4 regions of the Streptomyces sp. NPDC059567 genome follow, and region 2 is predicted to be linked to each of the others. Evidence: riboswitches for the same ligand, from Rfam matches in the RefSeq annotation. Region 2 holds a riboswitch; each other region holds the start of a gene.
The links. Region 2 has a riboswitch for cobalamin ahead of ACFVZW_RS27605 (cobalamin biosynthesis protein). Riboswitches for the same ligand answer to the same signal wherever they lie in the genome.
Positions count from the first base shown of each region.

Region 1: another riboswitch for cobalamin. It lies ahead of ACFVZW_RS00745 (CoA-acylating methylmalonate-semialdehyde dehydrogenase); the one in region 2 lies ahead of ACFVZW_RS27605 (cobalamin biosynthesis protein).
Region 3: another riboswitch for cobalamin. It lies ahead of ACFVZW_RS00490 (energy-coupling factor ABC transporter permease); the one in region 2 lies ahead of ACFVZW_RS27605 (cobalamin biosynthesis protein).
Region 4: another riboswitch for cobalamin. It lies ahead of metE (5-methyltetrahydropteroyltriglutamate--homocysteine S-methyltransferase); the one in region 2 lies ahead of ACFVZW_RS27605 (cobalamin biosynthesis protein).

Region 1 is NZ_JBHWBS010000001.1:174,291-179,885, forward strand. It holds gene ACFVZW_RS00735 (FAD-dependent oxidoreductase) at 154-1,347, opposite strand; gene ACFVZW_RS00740 (TetR/AcrR family transcriptional regulator) at 1,453-2,076, shown strand; cobalamin riboswitch at 2,179-2,359, shown strand; partial or broken gene ACFVZW_RS00745 (CoA-acylating methylmalonate-semialdehyde dehydrogenase) at 2,590-4,088, shown strand; gene ACFVZW_RS00750 (acyl-CoA dehydrogenase family protein) at 4,085-5,236, shown strand; gene ACFVZW_RS00755 (enoyl-CoA hydratase/isomerase family protein) at 5,233-5,595, shown strand, end outside.
Region 2 is NZ_JBHWBS010000079.1:1,556-7,150, forward strand. It holds gene ACFVZW_RS27600 (cobyric acid synthase) at 1-857, opposite strand, end outside; gene ACFVZW_RS27605 (cobalamin biosynthesis protein) at 854-1,816, opposite strand; cobalamin riboswitch at 1,848-1,992, opposite strand; gene ACFVZW_RS27610 (hypothetical protein) at 2,106-2,327, opposite strand; gene ACFVZW_RS27615 (anion permease) at 2,340-3,605, opposite strand; gene ACFVZW_RS27620 (alpha/beta hydrolase) at 4,003-5,127, shown strand; gene ACFVZW_RS27625 (hypothetical protein) at 5,205-5,595, shown strand, end outside.
Region 3 is NZ_JBHWBS010000001.1:121,200-126,794, forward strand. It holds gene cbiQ (cobalt ECF transporter T component CbiQ) at 1-744, opposite strand, end outside; gene ACFVZW_RS00485 (energy-coupling factor ABC transporter substrate-binding protein) at 751-1,095, opposite strand; gene ACFVZW_RS00490 (energy-coupling factor ABC transporter permease) at 1,095-1,793, opposite strand; cobalamin riboswitch at 1,822-2,046, opposite strand; gene ACFVZW_RS00495 (PTS-dependent dihydroxyacetone kinase phosphotransferase subunit DhaM) at 2,093-2,497, opposite strand; gene dhaL (dihydroxyacetone kinase subunit DhaL) at 2,494-3,099, opposite strand; gene dhaK (dihydroxyacetone kinase subunit DhaK) at 3,114-4,106, opposite strand; gene ACFVZW_RS00510 (GPP34 family phosphoprotein) at 4,251-4,853, opposite strand; gene xdhC (xanthine dehydrogenase accessory protein XdhC) at 5,009-5,595, opposite strand, start outside.
Region 4 is NZ_JBHWBS010000031.1:30,931-36,525, forward strand. It holds gene ACFVZW_RS16565 (acyl-CoA thioesterase) at 1-309, opposite strand, end outside; gene metE (5-methyltetrahydropteroyltriglutamate--homocysteine S-methyltransferase) at 314-2,632, opposite strand; cobalamin riboswitch at 2,806-3,032, opposite strand; gene ACFVZW_RS16575 (LacI family DNA-binding transcriptional regulator) at 3,224-4,348, shown strand; gene ACFVZW_RS16580 (M60 family metallopeptidase) at 4,547-5,595, shown strand, end outside.

The sequences.
Region 1 (5,595 bases), on a different contig from region 2:
GGGCGGCGGGCGGCCGGGGGGGGGTGGCCCCCGGGCCGCCGGGGGGGGGCGGGGCGCGACTAGCCGCCCCAGCGCGGCCGCCGCCCCGCGCGGCGCCGCGCGGCGTCGCGCCCGCGCCGAGCGGCTCCGGGGCGAGGCGGTGCCGCGGCCGCCTCAGAGTCGTGGGGTACCGGCCTGGGAGTCTCCCTCCGTTCGGCGGGTGGGCAGTTCGCCGCAGTCGTGGGTGTAGAGCCAGGCCGTGGCCTTCTCGAAGAAGAAGGGGACCGCCACCGGCATCACCAGATCGCGCATCCTTCGCGCGAGCGGACCGGCCGTCTTGGCGTCACGGTTGTCCGAGGCCGCCTTGACCATCTTGGCGACACGGTCCGAGCGGGCGGCGTCGTACGCCGAGAGGGCGGCGGCCACCGTGGGTTCCGTGGCCAGTGACCGGGCCAGGACGAGTGCGTCCTCCAGGGCCATCGACGCGCCCTGACCCGCTCCGACGGGGTGTCCGGCGTCACCGAGCAGCGCGATGCCGTCGTTGTGGCGGACCGGGACCGCGCCGAGCCTGTGCATCAGGGTGGGGCGGTGCAGTTCGACGGTCGCGTCAAGGATCGCGGACGGCACCTGTTCGTGCCGGTAGAGCCCGGTCAGGCGGCGGAGCCACTCCTCCTCGGTGAGGCCGAGCTCCGGCTGCGCGGGGCACGAGACCTGGGCCGACCACCAGACGTTGCCATCGGGGGCGGCGAGGTGGATGAAGGCGCCGTTCCGGGCGAACGTCATGTTGAGGAAGCCGGGTTCGGTCTCGATGCCCTCGGCGATGCCCGAGACGCTGTACAGCCCGGCGTACTCGGGAGCGGGCGCCCGCGGGTCGAGCAGTGACCGAGTGGCCGACCAGATGCCGTCGGCGCCGATGAGCAGCGATGCCTCCTCCGAGCGACCGCTCGCGAAGACCGCCCGCACCCCCTTCTCGGTGGTGACCGCATCGACCAGGCGCTCACCCGTGACGATGGCGGCCCCGGCCGCCAGCGCCTCCGCGCGCAGCGCCTCGACCAGGTCGCCCCGCATCAGGGTCACGCTGTGCAGCGTGTCGCCGCTCAGCCGTCCTCGCGGAACGTCACCCAGAAGCTTGCCCGAGCTCGACCACATGCGCTGGCCGGGCACATCGATCCCGGCCCGCCGCACCCGCTCCAGCACGCCGAGGGAGCGCAGCACCCGCAGACCGTTGGACGCCAGGCTCAGGAACGAGCCCACCTGGCCCGCCGGTTCGGCGTACGCCTCGTACACCGTGACCTCCACACCAAGCCGCCGCAGCGCCAGGGCGCTTGCGGCGCCCGCCACTCCGCCGCCGATCACCATGACGTTCATCCATACCCCCTGAATCAAGATTCAGTGAATTCAGATTCACCGAACTGTGGTTCACAATGAGGCAGGGGGCTGACGCACGTCAAGCCCGACGAGAGGACTCAGGTGATGGGCGTACGCAAGGAGAAGGCCGCCGAGACCGAGGCGGCGCTGAAGGACGCGGCCCGGCGGCTGTTCGCCGAGCGCGGCTATCTCGACACGAAGATCACCGACATCACCCGCGAGGCCGGGCGCGCCACCGGCTCCTTCTACGCCCACTTCGCGGACAAGAACGCCCTGCTCCAGGCCCTGATGCAGGATCTGAACGCCCAGGCCGACGCCGAGATCGGCGCGGGCCACCACCCGGTCGACCACGATCTGACGGACCCCGACCAGCTGCGCGAGCATCTCGCCGTCACCTGGCGGGTCGTGCGCGAGCACCTGCCCGTGGTCGTGGCCCTGATGCAGACCAACTTCGCCGGCCCGCCCGGCGAAGGCCGCGCATGGGCGAGCCTGGCCCAGGAGACGGCGACCCTCCGCGAGCACCTGGAGTGGCTCCGCGACCGCGGACACCAGCTGCCGGGCGACCCGGCGCTGGTCGCGGCGGCCATGGGTGCGATGGTCTCGATGCTCGGGTTCGCCGTCATCACGGCACGAGAGGACGGCCCGCGGGCCACCGACCAGGAGGTCGTCGACACCCTCACCGCCCTGCTGCTGCACGGCCTGGCGGGACCCGCGTCGGGCGCGAGCTGACCGCGCCGCTCACCCGGTGAGGCCCCGGCCCGGGCCCGCCGTCGAGGACACGCACCGTGCCCGTAGGTGGGGGGGGTGGACTTACTAGGACGTCCAACTATATGTTCGTGACAAGCCCGCGGTGCAGGGAAGCCGGTGTGAATCCGGCGCGGTCCCGCCACTGTGACCGGGGAGTGTGCTCTTCCAGCAGTTCAGGCCACTGACGGAAACCATCCGTCGGGAAGGCCGGAGAGCACGCGCTGATCCGGGAGTCAGGATACCGGCCGTGGGGTGTTCCGTGTTGTCCACGAGGATGGAGCAGACACGCATGGCACCGGTACGTGACCACGGCCCAGGTGATCCGGCGGAGTACCCGAACGGCGAGGCCCTGTCCCCGCGTTCGTGACTCGACGAAGGCGCCCCTCGCCTTCCCCTGTCCCGCGGCCGGACGCGCGGTGCGCACCCCGATCGGTGTCGTACCGCGGCCCCTCGCCGCGCCCTCCTCGGATCCTCACCTGACGAGAGCAGGCTTCGATGGTCCGCGAACTCACCCATTTCATCGGCGGAAAGCACACCACCGGCACGTCGGGTCTCTTCGCCGACGTCCACGACCCCAACACCGGCGCCGTCCAGGCCAGGGTCCCCCTGGCCGGCCGGGCCGACACCGAGGCGGCGATCGCCGACGCCCAGGAGGCCCAGCGGGCATGGGGCCAGTGGAACCCGCAGCGGCGCGCCCGCGTCATGCTGCGCTTCCTCCAACTCGTCGAGGGCGAACGGGACTCCCTGGCCCGGCTGCTCTCCGCCGAGCACGGCAAGACGGTCGCCGACGCGCACGGAGACCTGCAACGCGGCTTGGAAGTCGTGGAGTTCGCCGCCGGGATCCCGCACCTCCTCAAAGGCGAGTTCACCGACAACGCCGGGACCGGCATCGATGTGCACTCGCTCCGCAGCCCTCTGGGTGTCGTCGCCGGGATCACCCCCTTCAACTTCCCCGCGATGATCCCGCTGTGGAAGGCCGCACCGGCACTGGCCTGTGGAAACGCCTTCATTCTCAAGCCCTCCGAGCGGGACCCCTCCGTACCGCTGCGGCTCGCCGAGCTCTTCCTGGAGGCCGGCCTGCCGCCCGGCGTCCTCAACGTCGTCAACGGCGGCAAGGAAGCCGTCGACACCCTCCTCGCGGACCCCCGCGTCCAGGCACTCGGCTTCGTCGGCTCCACCCCGATCGCCGCGCACATCTACGCCACCGCCGCCGCCCACGGCAAGCGCGCCCAGTGCTTCGGCGGGCCAAGAACCACATGATCGTGATGCCGGACGCCGACCTCGACCAGGCCGCCGACGCACTGATCGGCGCCGGCTACGGCTCCGCCGGTGAGCGCTGCATGGCGATCTCCGTCGCCGTACCCGTCGGTGAGGAGACCGCCGACGCGCTGGTCGCGAAGTTGAAGGAGCGCATCGCGGGACTCCGTATCGGCACCTCCGACGACCCGGACGCCGACTTCGGTCCCCTCGTCAGCCGGGACGCCCTGGACCGGGTCGACCACTACGTCGGGATCGGCGTCGCCGAAGGCGCCGAACTCGTCGTGGACGGACGTGGGTTCACCCTCCCCGGACACGAGAACGGCTTCTTCGCCGGAGCCTCCCTCTTCGACCGGGTCACCTCCTCGATGCGGATCTACCAGGAGGAGATCTTCGGCCCGGTGCTGTGCGTCGTACGGGCCGCCGACTACGAGCAGGCCCTGCGGCTGCCCAGCGAGCATCTGTACGGCAATGGCGTGGCCATCTTCACCCGAGACGGCGACACCGCCCGCGACTTCACCCGCCGGGTCGACACCGGCATGGTCGGCGTCAACGTCCCCATCCCGGTGCCCGTGGCGTACCACACCTTCGGCGGCTGGAAGGCGTCCGGCTTCGGCGACCTGAACCAGCACGGACCGGACGCCGTCCGCTTCTACACCCGTACCAAGACCGTCACCTCGCGCTGGCCCTCCGGGGTCAAGGAAGGCGCGAGCTTCACCATCCCGACGATGGGATGAGCGCCGTGACCACCCTCACCGAGGACCAGCTCGCCCTCGCCGAAGTCACCCTCGACTTCGCGCAGGAGCAGCTCGCCCCGCACGCCGTGGCCTGGGACCAGGACAAGCACTTCCCCGTCGACGTCATCCGCAGGGCCGCCTCGCTCGGACTCGGCGGGGTCTACGTACGGGAGGAGCACGGCGGTTGCGGACTCACCCGGGCCGACGGCGTCCTCGTCTTCGAGACCCTGGCGACCGGCTGCCCCTCCATCGCCGGCTACCTCTCCATCCACAACATGGTCGCCTGGATGATCGACCGATACGGCGACCGACAGCAGCGGGAGCGCTTGCTGCCCGGCCTCTGCTCCGCCGAGACCCTGGGCAGCTACTGCCTCACCGAACCGGGCGCCGGCTCCGACGCCGCCGCGCTGCGCACCCGCGCCGAGCGTGACGCCGAACACTACGTCCTGACCGGAGTGAAGCAGTTCATCTCCGGCGCCGGCGCCTCCGACGTGTACATCGTCCTGGCCCGCACCGGCGGGGAGGGTCCCCGCGGGATCTCCGCCTTCGTCGTCGAACGAGGAGATCCGGGAGTCTCCTTCGGCGCCAACGAACACAAGATGGGCTGGAACGCGCAGCCCACCCGCCAGGTCGTCCTCGACGGGGTGAGGATCCCCGCAGGCCGGCGGCTGGGTGCCGAGGGGGAGGGCTTCCGCATCGCCATGCACGGCCTCAACGGCGGCCGCCTCGGCATCGCGGCCTGCTCCCTCGGCGGCGCCCGGAGCGCACTCGACCGCAGCCTCACCCACCTCGCCGACCGCGAGGCCTTCGGCGGCCGGCTGCTCGATGCCCAGGCCCTGCAGTTCCGGCTGGCCGACATGGCCACCGAACTCACCGCCGCCCGCGCGTTGGTCCGGGAGGCCGCCGAGGCTCTCGACCGCGGCGACCCGCAGGCGCCCCAACTCTGCGCCATGGCCAAGCGGTTCGCCACGGACACCGGCTTCTCCGTCGCCGACCGGGCACTGCAGCTCCACGGCGGATACGGCTACCTCAGCGAGTACGGCATCGAGAAGATCGTCCGCGACCTGCGGGTCCACCGGATCCTGGAAGGAACCAACGAGATCATGAACGTGATCGTCGCCCGCGGCATGACGGAGCACCCGCGATGACCGGGGACGAGGAAGTCCTGGTCCGCACCGAGGGGCGGACGGGCCGTCTGATCCTCAACCGCCCCAAGGCCCTGAACGCGCTCAGTCACCCCATGGTGCTGCGGATCGAGGACGCGCTCACCGCCTGGCGGGACGATGCCGCGGTCGAAACGGTGGTGATCTCCGGCGCGGGGGAGCGCGGACTGAGCGCGGGCGGCGACATCCGCGCCATCTACGAGGACGCCCGCACCGGCGGCACGGTCTCGGCCGACTTCTGGCGCGACGAGTACCGGCTCAACGCCCTGATCGCCCGCTACCCCAAGCCGTACGTCGCCCTGATGGACGGCATCGTCATGGGCGGCGGAGTCGGGATCTCGGCC
Region 2 (5,595 bases):
CCCGGCTCGGCCGCCAGCGCGTCCACGTCGGTGAAGTTGGACATCAGCGGCACGGCGCAGACGGCGACCCGCAGCACGTCCTCGCCGACCGGCGGCGCGACGACCGACTCGCGGACGGTGCCCCGCAGTGAGACCCGCAGGCCGTCCTCTTCGTCGATGCCGAGCCCGTGCGCGTACGGCAGCACACCGAACGTCCGGCGCCCGGTCAGCCCGAGCAGCATGTCGAGGCCCGGCTCCAGCAGGGTCACGTCACCCCGGAACTTGTTCACGAGATAGCCCGCGATCAGCTCCTGGTCCTCCGGCGCGAGCAGCGCCGTCGTGCCGAAGAACTGGGCGAACACCCCGCCCCTGTCGATGTCGCCGACCACCAGCACCGGCAGCCGCGCCGCCCGTGCGATGCCCATGTTCACGATGTCCGTGCGCCGCAGGTTGATCTCGGCCGGACTGCCCGCCCCCTCGCAGATCACGGCGTCATACGTGCCCCGCAGCTCCTCCAGGCACGCCAGCACGGGCTCGAAGAGCTCTTTCTGGCGTCCACCGTGGTAGCCGCGGGCACTCAGTTCGCCCACCGGCCTGCCCATCAGGACGACCTGGCTGGAGCGGTCGCTGCCCGGCTTCAGCAGCACGGGGTTCATCAGCGCGGTCGGCTCGACACGGGCCGCCTGTGCCTGCATGGCCTGCGCCCGGCCGATCTCCGCGCCCTCGCGCGTCACGAAGGAGTTCAGGGACATGTTCTGGCCCTTGAACGGCGCGACCTTCACACCCTGCCGGACCAGCCAGCGGCAGATGCCCGCCGTGACGACGCTCTTGCCCGCGTCGGACGTGGTCCCCGCGACCAGCAGCCCCCCGCCTCTCATGCCTTCCTCCGCTTCATCGCGCCCGCCGCGATCCGTCCACCCACACACACCGCCAGCGTCAGCGCGGTGACCCGGCGCGAGAGCCGCACCGCCCGTTCGATGTCCCCGACCTCCACGGCCCGGCCCTCCCCGTTCAGCACCGGCCGGTGCTCGACCCGTCCGCCGTACGAGAGCGTCCCGCCGAGCCGGACGCCGAGCGCCCCCGCGAAGGACGCCTCCACCGGACCGGCGTTGGGGCTCGGGTGCTTGGCCGCGTCCTGCCGCCATGCCCTCACCGCCCCCTTCGGGTCGCCACCGGCCACCGTCGCGAGCACGGCGGTCAGCCGGGCGCCCGGCCAGCCGGCGACGTCGTCGAGCCGGGCCGAGGCCCAGCCGAAGCGCCGGTACGCCGGGGACTTGTGGCCGACCATCGCGTCCAGCGTGTTCACGGCCCGGAAGCCGACCAGCCCCGGAACCCCGGCGACCGCGCCCCAGACCAGGGCGCCCACGACGGCGTCGGAGGTGTTCTCGGCGACGGACTCGACCACCGCGCGGGCCATCGCCGGACCGTCCAGGGACTGCGGATCGCGCCCCACCAGATGCGGCAGCCGCTCGCGGGCCACCTCCAGGTCCCCGGCCGCCAGGGCCCCGCCGATGGCGCGGGCCTCCCGGCCCAGGGTCGTGCCGCCGACGACGGCCCAGACGGAGGCGGCGGTCAGCGCGACGGCGGCTCCGGGGCGGTCACGTACGGTACGGGCGGCCAGCGCCGCGATCGCGGTGGCGCCACCGGCGCAGACGGCGGTGTGCAGCGCGCCCCACCCGCGGTGGTCGCGCCGGAGAATCTTCTCGACGGAGCCGGCGGCACGCCCGAACGCGGCGACCGGATGGCCGCGGCGGGGGTCGCCGATGATCAGGTCCGCGGCCAGACCGGCGGCGGCGCCGTAAGCGAATACACCTGTGGCTGCAGTGCGGCCGGGCATGGCGCTGTGTCCTCACTCAGGGTCCGCGCCCTGGCTCGACGTGACCGGCGGCGAGAGTTCCTGGCTCCCGGGGGATCGATTCCCCGGTCACAGTGGCGGGACCGCGCCGGATTCGCACCGGACTTCCTCTGCTGCCGCCGTAATGGCCCCGGAAGTCCACCACGCTGTGCGAACACCCGTCAACTCACGTTTGACCTGCGGCGGGACAGTGTGCGAAGCACCACAGGAACGACGGACGGGCGGTCCCACCCGAAGGTGCGACCGCCCGTCCGTCGAAGCGGGACCGTCGTCAGACGACGATCAGATAGATGCCGTACGCGACGGCCGCCGCGCACAGCGCGAAGCAGGCGTACGCGCCGGTGCGCGCCAGGGCGGCGGAGCCTCCCTGGGAGGCGGCCTGCTCCTGCTTGGAGAGGCCGACGATGCCGAGGGTGAACAGGCCCACGAGGGCGACGGTCGCCACGAGGCTGACTCCGAAGACGGAGCCGAGAGCTGCCCAGTCGATCTTCATGTCGTTCGTTCCTTACACCGCGGCCGCGGGGGCCGTGGGGGCTGCCGGGTCCGTGGGGGCCGGCGAGGGGATGGTGGTCTTGAGGTCCTCGTCCGCGACGGAGGCGACGGAACCGGCCGGCGGCGGGGTGACGGCCGCGATCGCGGTGGTGACGACGCCCGCGGGCTCGGCGTCGAGGTCGTCCGCGGTGACGTTGTTGTGGTCCACGGGCTTGCGGCGCGACAGCGCCCAGATGACGCTCGAGCCGGCGACGAGGAGGACGGCGACGGTCGCGACGCCCCCGCCGCCCTGCTTGGTGAGGAACTCGGCGCCGGCGCCGACCAGACCCGCGGCGGGCAGGGTCAGACCCCAGGCGACGAACATCCGGGTCGCGGTCGACCAGCGGACGACACCGCCCTTGCGGCCGAGACCCGCGCCCATCACGGCGCCGGAGCAGGACTGCGTGGTGGAGAGGGAGAAGCCCAGGTTGGACGAGGCCAGGATGACCGTGGCGGCGCTGGTCTGCGCGGCGAAGCCCTGCTGCGGCTGAAGGTCGGTGAGGCCCTTGCCCATGGTGCGGATGATGCGCCAGCCGCCGAGGTAGGTGCCGAGCGCGATCGCGACACCGGCGGAGACGACGACCCACATCGGGGGGTTGGAGCCGGGGGCGACGACACCCTGGGTGACCAGCGCCAGGGTGATGATGCCCATGGTCTTCTGCGCGTCGTTGGTGCCGTGCGCGAGGGAGACGAGACCGGCGGAGGCGATCTGGCCGGCCCGGTAGCCCTTGGCGGTGGACTTCTCGGCGGTCCTGGAGGCGATCTTGTAGGTGAGCCTGGTGGCCGCCATCGCGGCGAGGCCGGCGACGAGCGGCGCGGCGATCGCGGGGATGAGCACCTTGGTGACGATGGTGCCGCCGTTGACGGCCGACCAGCCGGCCGACATCACGGCCGCGCCGATGAGACCGCCGAAGAGGGCGTGGGAGGAGCTGGACGGCAGACCCATGAGCCAGGTCAGCAGATTCCACAGGATGGCGCCGACGAGCGCCGCGAAGATCACTTCGGTACGAATGCCCTGTTCGTTGATGATCCCGCCGGAGATCGTCTTGGCGACCTCGACGGACAGGAACGCACCGACCAGGTTGAGCACGGCGGACATGGCCACCGCCGTCTTGGGCTTGAGGGCACCGGTCGAGATGGTCGTCGCCATCGCGTTGGCGGTGTCGTGGAAACCGTTCGTGAAATCGAACACGAGAGCTGTCACGACCACAATCGCGAGCAGCAGCGTGATGTGTTCCATTTACCCAGGCAATCGTTTGACGTCAGTGGCTGGACGAACGTAGGCAACCTGAGTGAACGGAAGGTGAACTGGGTCGGGCTGCATGGTGACTCTAACCGTGTTCGGACATTCCGCTTAGCCTCTCCGGACGCGGTTCTGTCCACGATGTGGTCGCCCCGCAACCCCGGGTAAGCCGTGCCGTTGCCGGACACAAGGGACGTGTCCCACTTCCGCCCCTCTCGCCCCATGTCACCAGCCGGACACTCCGGGGGCCGTGTCAGTCGACCGGGGGACCCGTCGAAGAGATCCATGTCACTCCGGAGTGGCCCACCGCCGGTCCGGCTCGGTGACAGCCCGGATCGGGCCCGTGCGGGTCTGTCCGGTGGCAGCCCGACCCCGCCCTGCCGACACTGGGAGCGTGCGCCCGGCTACAGCGACGGCAGCGGCCGTCACCACCCTGCTCGGTGTCGGCGCGGCCGCGATCGCGGCCGGCCGGTACGCCAGTGACGCCGCCCTCAAGGCGGCCGGACGGCCCCTGCCCCGCGACCCACGGCTCACCGTGCACGCCACGGACCCCGGCCACGTCACCCTGACCCGCAGCCTCGCGTCGCTGCGCCCGGGAACGTACGGGATCGAGGGCCCCGGCGTCCACGCCGTCGTCGGACCCGTGCTGGACCGGGTCCCGCACAGCGCTGACACCGTCGTCCGCCGTCTGGAACGGGTCGAGCTCGGCACCCTGGAACCCGGCGTCCGGGTCCACTTCACCCCGGAGCTGCACAGCGGCGACCCGGGCAGCGCGCTCGGCCTCGACCACGAGGACGCCGAGATCCCCGGCGAACTCGGCGCCCTGCCCGCCTGGCTCGTCCCCGGCGCCCGCTCCACCTGGGTGATCGCCCTGCACGGCATCGGCACGACCCGCCGGCACCCCCTCAACCTCGTCCCGTTCCTCTCCCGACGGCAGATCCCCGTCCTGTGTCTCGCCTACCGAGGGGACGAGGGCGCGCCCCGGTCCCCGGACGGCCTCGGCCATCTCGGCGACTCCGAGTGGCGCGACGTCGACGCGGCCATCCGGTACGCCGTCCGCAAGGGCGCCCAGCACGTCGTCCTGCTCGGCTGGGGGCCCGGCGCCACCATGGCCCTGCATGCCGCCGCCGACTCCGGCGTACGGGACGTGATCCGCGGCCTCGTCCTGGACTCCCCGGTCCTCGACCAGGAAGCCACCCTGCGCAACCTCGCCTCCGCCCGCCGCGTCCCTGGCCCGCTGCTCCCGCTCGCCGTCCGCGCCGCCCAGGACAGGACCGGCCTGCGCGCCGACCGTCTCCAGGAGGTCGCCGACCCGGCGGGCCTTCGGGTGCCGACGCTGGTCTTCCACGGCCCCGACGACACCATCGCCCCCTGGGAGCCGTCCCTCGAACTGGCCGCCCGCCGCCCGGAACTGGTCACCTTGAACACGGTCCGCGGCGCCCCGCACGCCTCGATGTGGAACGCCGACCCGGTCCGCTACGAAGAGGCCCTGCGCCGCTTCCTCACCCCCCTGCTCTGACCCCTCCTCCGGTGGCGTTCCACCGGCGCTGCCGATTCCGATTGGGCTTTCAGGCCGTCAGCGGGAAGACTGCCTCCGTGACGTCTCGAAAGCCTGATGAGCAATTGGCGCGCAACTCCAGACTCCGACTCGTCCGTCCGCGGGCACTTGCCACCGCCCGACGGGCCGTGACGACGCGGCGCACCCGGCCGGCGCCGCGGCCGCCCGAGGGCACTCCGCCCCGCGCGGAACTGGCCCGCCAGGCACGGACCGTCCTCGCCGACGCGGTACGGATCGCCCGCTGGGCCGCCGTCGACCGCGGGGCCGGGGGCGCCGCTCCGACCGACCCCGAGGCCTTCCCCGTCCAGGAACGCGCCGCCGCCGCACTGGACCTGACGCCCGACCAGATCCGGGCCGGCTGGGACCGGGCCCGGCTCGCCGGACTCGTCGAACTCCACGGCGGCACCGCCCGCCCCGGCTGGCGGCTGC
Region 3 (5,595 bases), on a different contig from region 2:
CAGGGACCTTTCCAGGACGAGAGAGAGCGCGACGAGACAGGCCAGGAGACCGGCCGTCGACGCGAGGAATCGGGCCGAGACCGCGGCCTGGGGCACCAGCACCCGCAGGGTCCCGTCGTACCCCCGCCCGGCGAGCCCGGTCTGCAGGCGCTGCGCCCGGTCGAAGGCGCGGACGAACGCGGTCGCGCCGAGCCCCGCGAGCGAGCGCCAGGTCGCCGCCCGGGTGGTGAGCCCGAGCCGGGCCGCCTGCGCCTGTCGGATCTTGGATATCGCGTCCAGCAGCAGGAAGCTGATCCGGTACATCACCAGCGCCACGTCCACCACGGGCGCCGGAACCCCCGCCCGTACGAGACGTGGCAGCACGTCCGAGACGGGTGTGGTGAACGCGAACAGCAGCACGCCCAGCGAGGCAGCCGAGGTCCGCAGCAGCAACTCGCCCGCATGCACCGGACCGTCCGGCGCGAGGGCGACGATCCCCCGCGCTCCGCCGACCTCGAACAGGAGCGGGATCGCGCCCGTCACACAGAATCCCAGGGGGATCCGGAACGCCCGCCACAGCTGACGCCCCGGCACCCCGGCGGGGCCGAGAAGCACGGCGAGCGTGGCCGCCGCGACGAGCACGGCGCCCGGCCAGGGCGGCAGACAGACCGCGCACAGCGTCAGACCGAACCCGAGCACGGCTTTCTCGCAGGGGTGACGGCGGCGCCAGCGACTGCTGTGCGCCGCCGCGTCGATCGGCAGCATCGGCGCTTACTCGTCGCCGGTGGTGACCAGCGGTTCCTTCGCCGTCACGGCGCGCGCCTCGCCCTGCCTGCGACCGCGCCGCAGCCCGAAGTAGTACGCGAGCACGCCGGCGCCGAGCGCCGCTTGGAGCGAGAACAGCGCCGACTCGACCTCGCCGGACGGCGGCTCGTACAGCGGGCTGAACCACGGCTCGTAGTCGGGAGCGATCTCCGTGATCGCCGTCTCCGCCTCGGCGTCGGCCCCTGCGAACGGCTCCTCCTTGTGGTCGCCGAGCCCCAGCACCAGCGGGAGCACCGCGAGCGCCGCGACGACGAGCAGGAGCAGTGTGTTGATCTTCGCGTTCCGGCTCATCAGGCGCTCGCCTCCGCGTTCTCGTTCTTCTTCCGGGACGGGAGCAGGACACCGAGGCGGGTCAGGTCCCCCTTGCTGGACTGCGTGAGCAGCCGCATCACGAGCACCGTGAGCAGCCCCTCGCTGACGGCGAGCGGCAGCTGGGTCACGGCGAAGATCCCGCCGAACTTGGCCAGCGCGCCGAGCACACCGCTGCCCGGGTCCGGGAAGGCCAGCGCGAGCTGAACGCTGGTGACGCAGTAGGTGGAGATGTCGGCGACGAACGCACCGAAGAACACGCTCACCATCAGCGGCACGTTGGACCGGCGCAGCAGCCAGTACGTACCGAAACCGGCCCAGGGACCGACGATCGCCATCGAGAAGACGTTGGCACCGAGCGTCGTCAGCCCGCCGTGGGCGAGCAGCAGCGCCTGGAAGAGCAGCGTGATCGTGCCCAGGACCGCCATCACGGGCGGCCGGAAGAGGATCGCGCCGAGCCCCGTACCGGTGGGGTGCGAGCAACTTCCCGTCACCGACGGAATCTTGAGCGCGGAAAGGACGAAAGTGAACGCACCGGACGCACCGAGCAGCAGGGTGGACTCGGGGTTGGCCTTGACCTCACGGGTCAGTGCGCGAACTCCGTGGACGACGAAAGGAGCGGACGCGACGCCCCAGGCGGCCGCGTGCACAGGGGGCAGATACCCCTCGGCTATATGCATGGTTGGGAGACCCTCTCCAGCACCTCGTGGATGGACAACGCACCTTGGCCGGTCTCCTGGCTGACGGGTCATGCCGTCGCGGCTCCGCCTTCCCAAACCGCCGCGGTCTCCCGCGGTGGTCCAGTGGCTTCCCCGGAGGGATGGAGCCGGACTTCCCGATCACAGTGGCGAGGGCCGCACCGGTACCGCACCGGTTTCCCGTACACCAAGGCGCTGTGACAGTAGTGGGTTGACCAGGTACATCACAACACGGAGGCCCTTCCGGACGGTGTGTGACAGGTCTCGCGCGCGCCCCCCTCTCACTCCTTTCGGTACGTGTACGCCTCCGATGCCGCGGCCACCACGGCGTCCAGGTCACCGCCCGCGCTCGCCGTGACGAGGGCGGCGACGGCGCCCTCGACGAACGGGGCGTCCACGAGCCGGGAACCCTCCGGCAGCTCGTCCTCCTCGGCGAGGAGCGCCTTGACCGTCAGCACGGCGCTGCCGAGGTCGACGAGCAGCGCCACACCGGCGCCCCGGTCGACCTCGTGTGCCGCCGCGGCGATCCGGTCGGAGCTGGTGCCGAGGCCGCCGGCCGGTGTGCCGCCCGCGGGGGCGATCGGCGCGGTCGCCCCGCCGGCCGCGAGACCCCGGGCCAGCGCGGCGACGGCGGCGGCCACCTCCGCGCTGTGCGAGACGAGGACGATTCCCACCTGCGCGGTCATGCGGCCGCCGCCTCGGAGAGGGCGGCGATCAGCAGCGCGGACGAGGTGGCCCCCGGGTCCTGGTGCCCGATGGAACGCTCGCCGAGATAGCTCGCCCTGCCCTTGCGCGCCTGGAGGGGGACGGTCGCGAGGGCGCCGCGCTCGGCCGCGTCCCGGGCCGCCGCGAAGGACTCGCCGAGCCCCTCGGCCGCCGGAACGAGCGCGTCCAGCATCGTCTTGTCACCGACCCGCGCCCCGCCGAGCTGTCCCACCGCGGCGACTCCCGCGGTGAGCGCCGCGGCCAGCTCCTGCCGCGTCACGGTCGCAGCCTCGCCGAGACTCTTCCCCGTCCGGCGCAGCAGCGTCCCGTACAGCGGACCGGACGCGCCACCCACGGTGGAGATCAACTGCCGTCCGGCGGCGACGAGTACGGCTCCCGGCGTCGCGGGCGGCTCCTTCTCCAGTACGTCCGTCACCGCGGCGAACCCCCGCTTCAGATTGGCCCCGTGGTCGGCGTCGCCGATCGCCGAGTCGAGATCGGTGAGGCGGTAGGCCTCACGGTCCACGGCGGCCGCGGCGATGGTCAGCCAGCGAAGGAAGAACGCGGCGTCGAACTCGTTCACCTCGGACACCCCTCTCACCGGCCCCAGCGCAGGGCGGGCGTCTGCACGGGCGCGTCCCACAGCCGCAGCATCTCCTCGTCGGCCTCGCACAACGTGACCGAACAGCCGGCCATGTCGAGGGAGGTGACGTAGTTCCCGACCAGCGTCCGGGCCACCGGCACCGCACGTTCGGTCAGGACGCGCTGGACCTCGGCGTTGAAGCCGTACAGCTCGAGCAGCGGAGTGGCACCCATGCCGTTGACCAGGGCGAGGACCGGACCGGACGGCCGCAGATCCTCCAGCACGGCATCGACGGCGAAGTCCGCGATCTCCCGCGAGGTCATCATCGACCGCCGCTCACGCCCCGGCTCGCCGTGGATCCCGATGCCCAACTCCAGCTCACCGGCGGGCAGGTCAAAGGTGGGGCTGCCCTTGGCGGGCGTGGTGCAGGCGCTCAGGGCCACGCCGAAACTCCGCGACCGTTCGTTCACCCGACGCGCGATCGCCTCCACCCGCTCCAGCGGCGCGCCCTCCTCGGCAGCGGCCCCGGCGATCTTCTCCACGAACAGCGTGGCCCCGGTCCCGCGCCGCCCGGCCGTGTACAGACTGTCCGTCACCGCCACGTCGTCGTTGACGAGCACCTTGGCGATCTGGATGCCCTCGTCCTCGGCGAGCTCGGCGGCCATCTCGAAGTTGAGGACGTCCCCGGTGTAGTTCTTGACGACGAACAAGACCCCGGCCCCGCTGTCGACTGCGGCGGCGGCACGCACCATCTGATCGGGCACCGGCGACGTGAACACCTCCCCGGGGCATGCGGCCGCCAACATCCCGGGCCCCACGAACCCCCCGTGCAACGGCTCATGCCCGGACCCACCCCCGGACACCAGCCCCACCTTGCCGTCCACGGGCGCGTCCCGCCGCAGCACGACGCGACGCTCGACATCGACGGTGAGCTCGGGATGCGCGGCGGCCATCCCCCGCAGCGCATCGGTGACCACGGTCTCCGGAACGTTGATCAGCATCTTCACGGGCATCTCCTGGCAGCGCTGGCAGGTGTGGTGCGACCCTCAGCAGTATCTGCGCTCCCCGCCCCCGATCACAGACCCCGCAGGGCCGGTGCGTCGCCGCCGGACGCGCCGCACCGGCCGGAGGCGGTCACCGGCCACGGCCGGTCAGTAGCCGCGCCAGATGTTGTCGAACGCGGAGTCCTCGATCGCCCGGCGCTGTCGTACGGCCCCCAGCTCCTGGACGGCGTCGCCGACGGCGGCCAGTACCGCCGCGACCGCGTCGGCGGCGAGCTCGGGCGCGTCCTCGGCCGGCGCGTCCCGGATCCCGACGGCGGACGCCAGCGCGGCGAGCACGGGTTCGCCCGCCGCCCAGCGCTCCTCGGCCCGGCGCCGGACCGCCGAGTCGACCGGCTTCGTCGGCCCGGTCCGCAGCGGATTCCGACGGCGTGGCGGGGCCGTCAGCCCTGCCCGCGCCAAGTCGTCGACGTACGCCGACGAGAGCCCGCGGCCCCGCCGCCACAGCCAGTCCTCGACCGACTCGTACGGCTCCTGGCGCTTGAGCGCCCCGACGGCTTCGTCCAGCAGGCGGTCCCCGGTCGGCGCTTGGGCCCCCGGCACGACGAGGTCGCCGTCCACGACCAGGGCCTCCGCCTCGACGAGGTCGAACACCTCGGCCCCCGCCAACGCCAGCGACAGGTCGCCCTGCTCCACGGGGCGGTCGGGCGGCACTCCCAGGGCAACGATCGCGAGGTCCCGTGCGGTGGTCATGAGCGGCTCCACGTCAGTCGGCCGAATACGGGCGGCGGGGCGGGCGTCCCCGGTCGATTCTCGCCGCACTCCGGGCATTGTGTGCCCTGTTCCGACCATGTCGTGCGGGAATCCGACCCGCGTCCAGAAGGAGGAAGCCAATCGGCTCGACTCTGTCAGTTCGGACCCGTTTGCCGGGCGTCCTGTTCGAAGGTCCGCAGCAGGTCCGCCGCGACGCTCACCGCGATCGTGGCCGGTTCCTTGCCGGCGATCCCGGGGATTCCGATCGGGGTCTTGATCCGGTCGATCGTGGCGGCGTCGTGGCCGCCCTCGGTGGACAGGCGGTGCCGGAACCGCGCCCACTTGGCGGCCGAGCCGATCAATCCGATCGAGCCCAGGCCGGTGACGCGCAGGGCGGCGTCGCACAGTGCCGCGTCCTCGGCGTGATCGTGGGTCATGATCAGAGCGTGGGTGCCCGGCGGCAGCTCCGAGAGCACCTCCTCCGGAAGCAGCGGTACGTGGTGCACGTGGATCTGCGCCACCGCGTCCGCGAGCACGCCCAGCCGTTCGTCGGTGAGGACGTCCGGGCGGGTGTCGATCAGATGCAGATCGAGGTCGTGGCGGGCCAGGATGCGTGCCAGCTCCAGCCCCACGTGCCCGACGCCGAAGATCGCCACTGCTTGGACCACCGGCAGCGGTTCGAGCAGGACGCTGACGGCCCCGCCGCAGCATTGGACGCCGTGTCGGCTGGTGACCTTGTCGT
Region 4 (5,595 bases), on a different contig from region 2:
GGTGACGCCGACCGCGACGGCCATCGAGGTCCGGCCCGCGTGGCACAGCTCGGCGTGGACGGTGAGCAGGTCCCCGGCGCGGGCGGGGGAGAGGAACGTCATCCGGTCGACGGAGACCGTCACGGCGGGGCCGTCCGCGTGGCGGCCCGCCGCTGCCGCGGCCGCGTCGTCGATGAGTTTCATGACGACGCCGCCGTGGATGGTCCCGTACAGATTGGTTTCGTGCTCGCTCATGATGTGGGCGAGGGTCACCTGGGAGTCGGCCGGTGCCTTGTGGGCCCGATCGCCGACGGTGATACGGGTGTTCATGTGCTCAGCTCTCCGCCCGGGGCAGGCTGCCGCGGACTCGGCGGGCCGCCGCGGCCATGTGTTCCAGGGCCGGCCGGACCTCGCCCCAGCCGCGTGTCTTCAGCCCGCAGTCGGGGTTGATCCAGAGCCGGTCGGCGGGTACGGAGAGCAGGGCGCGCTCGATGAGGGTGACGGCCTCCGCCTCCTCCGGAACGCGCGGTGAGTGGATGTCGTACACGCCGGGGCCGACCTCCCGGGGGTATCCGGCGCCGGCGAGTTCGTCCGCGACCTGCATATGGGAGCGCGCTGCCTCCAGGCTGATGACGTCCGCGTCGAGGTCGTCGATGGCCCGGAGGATGTCGCCGAACTCGGCGTAGCACATGTGCGTGTGGATCTGGGTGTCCGGACGGACGCCGGCCGTGGCGAGGCGGAAGGCCTCGGTGGCCCAGGCGAGGTACGCGGCGTGGGCGTCGGCGCGCAGCGGCAGCGTCTCGCGCAGGGCCGGTTCGTCGACCTGGATCACCGACGTGCCCGCCGCCTCCAGATCGGCGACCTCGTCGCGCAGCGCGAGCGCGACCTGGCGGGCGGTGTCGGCGAGCGGCTGGTCGTCGCGGACGAACGACCAGGCGAGCATCGTGACCGGGCCGGTCAGCATCCCCTTGACGGGGCGGGAGGTCTGCCGCTGTGCGTACGTCGTCCAGCGCACCGTCATCGGCACAGGGCGGGAGATGTCGCCGGCCAGGACGGGCGGCCGGACGTACCGGGTGCCGTACGACTGGACCCAGCCGTGCTGGGTGGCGAGGTAGCCGGTGAGCTGCTCGGCGAAGTACTGGACCATGTCGTTGCGTTCGGGCTCGCCGTGCACGAGGACGTCGAGACCGGTCTTCTCCTGGAAAGCGATGACCTCGCGGATCTCGGCCTCGATCCGCTCCTCGTAACCCGCCTTGTCGAGCCATCCGGCGCGCAGATCGGCGCGTGCGGTGCGCAGTTCGGCGGTCTGCGGGAAGGAGCCGATGGTCGTGGTCGGCAGCGGCGGCAGGCCCAGGTGGGCCCGCTGCGCGGCGGCGCGCTCGGCGTAGGGCTGGGCGCGGCGGGTGTCGCTCTCGGTGACGGCGGCAGTGCGCGCCCGTACGGCCGGGTCGTTGGTGATCGCCGAGCTTGCCCGGGAGGCCAGATCGGCGCGATTGGCGGCCAGTTCGGCGGCGATCGCGCCGGTGCCCTGGGACAGGCCGCGCGCGAGCGTGGCGATCTCGGCGGTCTTCTGGCGGGCGAAGGCGAGCCAGCGGCGGATCTGCGGGTCGATGTCCCGCTCGGCCGCGGCGTCCAGCGGGACGTGGAGCAGCGAGCAGGACGCCGCGACGTCGACCTGATCGGCGAGGCCGAGCAGGGTGCCGAGGGTGGTGAGGGACTTCTGGTGGTCGTTGATCCAGATGTTGCGGCCGTCGACGACGCCGGCGACCAGCCGCTTGCCCGGCAGGCCGCCCACCGCCGCGAGATCCGCGAGGTTCGCGGCGGCGGCATCGGTGAAGTCGAGCGCGAGTCCCTCCACGGGGGCCTTCGCCAGCACGGGCAGCGCCTCGCCCAGCCGGTCGAAGTAGGAGGCGACCAGCAGCTTCGGCCGGTCGGCCAGGCCGCCGAGCTCGCGGTAGGCGCGGGCGGCGGCGTTCAGCTCGGCGGGGGTGCGGTCCTGGACGAGGGCGGGCTCGTCGAGCTGCACCCACTCGGCGCCCGCCGCGCGCAGGTCCGCGAGCACCTCGGCGTACACGGGCAGCAGCCGGTCCAGCAGGGTGAGCGGCTCGAAGTCCTCGGCGACACCGGGCGCCGGCTTGGCCAGCAGCAGGTACGTGACGGGTCCCACCAGGACGGGGCGGGCCGAGTGGCCGAGCGCGAGGGCCTCCTTCAACTCCGCGACCTGCTTGTCGCTCGTGGCACTGAAGGCGCTGTCGGGACCCAGTTCGGGGACGAGGTAGTGGTAGTTGGTGTCGAACCACTTGGTCATCTCCAGCGGCGCCACGTCCTGGGTGCCGCGGGCCATCGCGAAGTACCCGTCGAGCGCGTCGGCCTCGACGGCGGCGCGGTGACGGGCGGGTACCGCGCCGACCATGACGCTGGTGTCGAGGACGTGGTCGTAGAGGGAGAAGTCGCCGGTCGGGACCTCGTGGACGCCGGCGTCGACGAGCTGCTCCCAGTTGCTCCTGCGCAGCTCACGGGCGGTCTCCCGGAGGGCATCGGCGGTGACGCGGCCCTTCCAGTACCCCTCGACGGCCTTCTTCAGTTCCCGGTTCCCACCCTGGCGGGGGTATCCGTGGACGGTGGCCCGTGCTGCCGCGGACTCGGTTGTCACGTAACTCTCCTTCGCGAGCTTGCGTGTCGTGAGACAGACCCGGAGAGCCGCGAGCGAGGGGTGACGAACCGGACGGACCACCGCCGGGGCGTACATCGAGGTACGCGCGGCCGATCCGCCCTGCTGTGCACGCCGACCCGCCCACGAGGTCACCGGGATCACCGCACGCGAACGGTCGCGTGCGGGCAGCGGGCAGGTCTTCGGACTCGCGAGCACGTCTCGTACGGAAGCCGTACGAGACACCTACTGGCCGTCGCTTCCCAGGCCCTCACGGGCCCAGTGCGTATGACGGCGGTCGTTCTCGCTCACCGCTGCGGGGCAGTCCCGGATTCCCACCGGGTTCCCTCTTACGACGCGTCCCGCCTGGCTGACGGGGCGAACCAGCTGCCCGGGCAGCGTACCGCGCGGGCAGGGAACGACGCGATCGGCTCATATTCCGGACGGTGAAACGAGACACACCCGCTGCGAGGGGCCGTGGGGCGCGACCCGATCAGTGCCGAACCCGCTCCTCGGGGCGGCCTCGTTCAGCTCCCATGAACGACGGCGACGGAGTTCGTATAGGCTCCAGCCGCACGTGAGGAGGCGGCACCGATGGACGGGAGTGCTCGGCAGGTGGCGGCGGGGGATTCGCGGCGCGCGACCATCCGGGAGGTGGCCGCGCTCGCCGGCGTGTCGACGGCGACCGTCTCACGGGTGCTGAACCGCAACTATCCCGTGGCGCAGGCGACCCGCGACCGGGTCGAGGGCGCGATGCGGGAGCTCGGCTATGTCGTGAACGCGCATGCTCGCGCCCTGGCCGGCACCTCCAACCGCACCGTGGGGATCATCGTCAGCGAGATCGTCGACCCCTTCTTCGCGTACATCGCGCGCGGTGTGGAGCGCGAGGCGGCGCGCACGGGCCGGCTCTGTCTGGTCTGCTGCACGCAGGGCGACGCGAAGCGCGAACTGGCCTTCGTCGACCTCCTGCACGAGCAGCGTGCCGACGTGGTCGTGCTGGTCGGGGGGAGCGTCGTGGACCGCGCCTACACCGCGGAACTCACCCGCCGCGCGGAGGAACTGCACGCGGGCGGCTCCTCCCTGGTGCTGTGCGGCCGGCCCTCGCTGGGGGGACGGGTCCCCGCGGCGGCGGTGGAGTACGACAACGAGGGCGGCGCGTTCGCCATCACCGACCATCTGCTGACGCAAGGGCACCGCCGGATCCTCTACCTCGGCGGCCCGCCCGCCGTCTCGACCACGCTGGACCGCCTCGCCGGATACCGCAGGGCCCTCGAACTGCGCGGCGTGACGCCCGACGCCGGTCTGGTGCACACCGGTGCCTTCAGCAGGGGCTTCGGCTATCGCCGGATGGTCGAACTCCTCGGCGAGGGGCTCGACTTCACCGCCATCTTCGCCGCCAACGACATCGTGGCGGCGGGCGCGGCGCAGGCGCTGGAGGAGGCGGGTGCCCGGATCCCGGAGGACGTCTCCCTCGTCGGCTACGACGATGTGCCCGTGGCGCAGGAGATGCGTCCGAGGCTGACCACCGTGCACATCCCTCTGGAGGAGATGGGCCGGCAGGCCGTGCGGCTCGCGACGCCCGGGGACGACGGCGACGACGGTGACGACGCCTGGCGGGCTCCCACGACGGGGGTGCACCGGCTGGGTACGCACATCGTGGTGCGCGACTCGGTGGCTCCGCCGAAGGCGCCGCGCACCCGGCGCACCCGCACCGCGTGAAGCAGGGGCGAGAGCAGGGCTGAGCGCCGGGGAGGGCCTTGGGATGAGAACGTTTACCTACCCAAATCTCCGTTGGATCCCTTCGGGTTCATAGAAACCCCTAGAAACTTTGCGTCTTCTCTTGCCTCGGCATAGCAACCGCTTACATCCTGTCGGGCAGTCAGAGGCCAGGCCCTTGCCCCTCTCCGAGGAGACCGGATGCCCCACCTCCCTGCGCTCAACCGTCGTTCCGTCCTCGCGGGCCTGGCCGGTGCCGGCACCGTCGGCCTGCTGGGCACCGCTCCGGCCCGCGCGGCGACCGCCACCACCGCCGGCGGCCATGCGTGCACGGTCACCGTGACCGCACGCCCCGCCGCCGAGAGCGAGCGGCTCCGGCTCGCCCAGGCGCTGCGCGGCAGCGAGTTCCACGCGACCGGCCTGTACGCGCCGCCGGGCGCCGAGGTCACGCTCAACGTCCTGCCGTACGACGGCCTCGTGCCGACCCTGTGGATCGGCCTCTGGGACTACTACGGCACGCTCACCGAGCCGCGCGCCCACACGCTCAAGCCCGGGGCCAACACCGTCGTCGATCCCCACGGCGGTCCGGTCTACCTGACGCTCGCCGGTGACGGCGAGCGCGCGGGGGTCCGGTTCCGCTCCGGGGCCGTGCCCATGCCCACGTTCGCCCTGGGCCGCACCTCCGAGGCCGACTACCAGGCCCGGTTGGACGCGCTCACCGACGTCCCGTACGTGGAGCTGACGGCGCCGCACACGATCCTCACCCTCACGCGGGAGGGCGCCCTGCTCCACCGGAACGAGGACCACGACGCGCTCCTGCGGCTCCTGGAGACCGTCATCGCCTCGCATGCCGCCATCAGCGGTCTCGACGGGAGCTCCCCGGCACACCGCCGCAAGGCCGGCCCGTACCACTTCACCGAGGTCTCCAAGGTCCCCACCGGCGTCGGCGCCTACGCCACCCACGGCTACAACGGCTTCCCCCGCGCCTACCTCGACCGGCTGACCACCGTCGAGGGCCTGCGCACCCGTGGCTGGGGGCTCTACCACGAGCTCGGGCACCTGCACCAGCAGATGGCGTACAAGCCCTCGGGTCTCACCGAGGTGACCGTGAACATCTACTCCCTGGCGGCGCAGCGCAGCCTCGGCCAACCGTCGAACCTCCTCACCGTCGACCCCAAGACCGGGCTGAACCACTTCCGGTCGGCGCAGGCGAAGTTCGGCACCGCCGGGCTCGCGTACGAGAGGTCGTT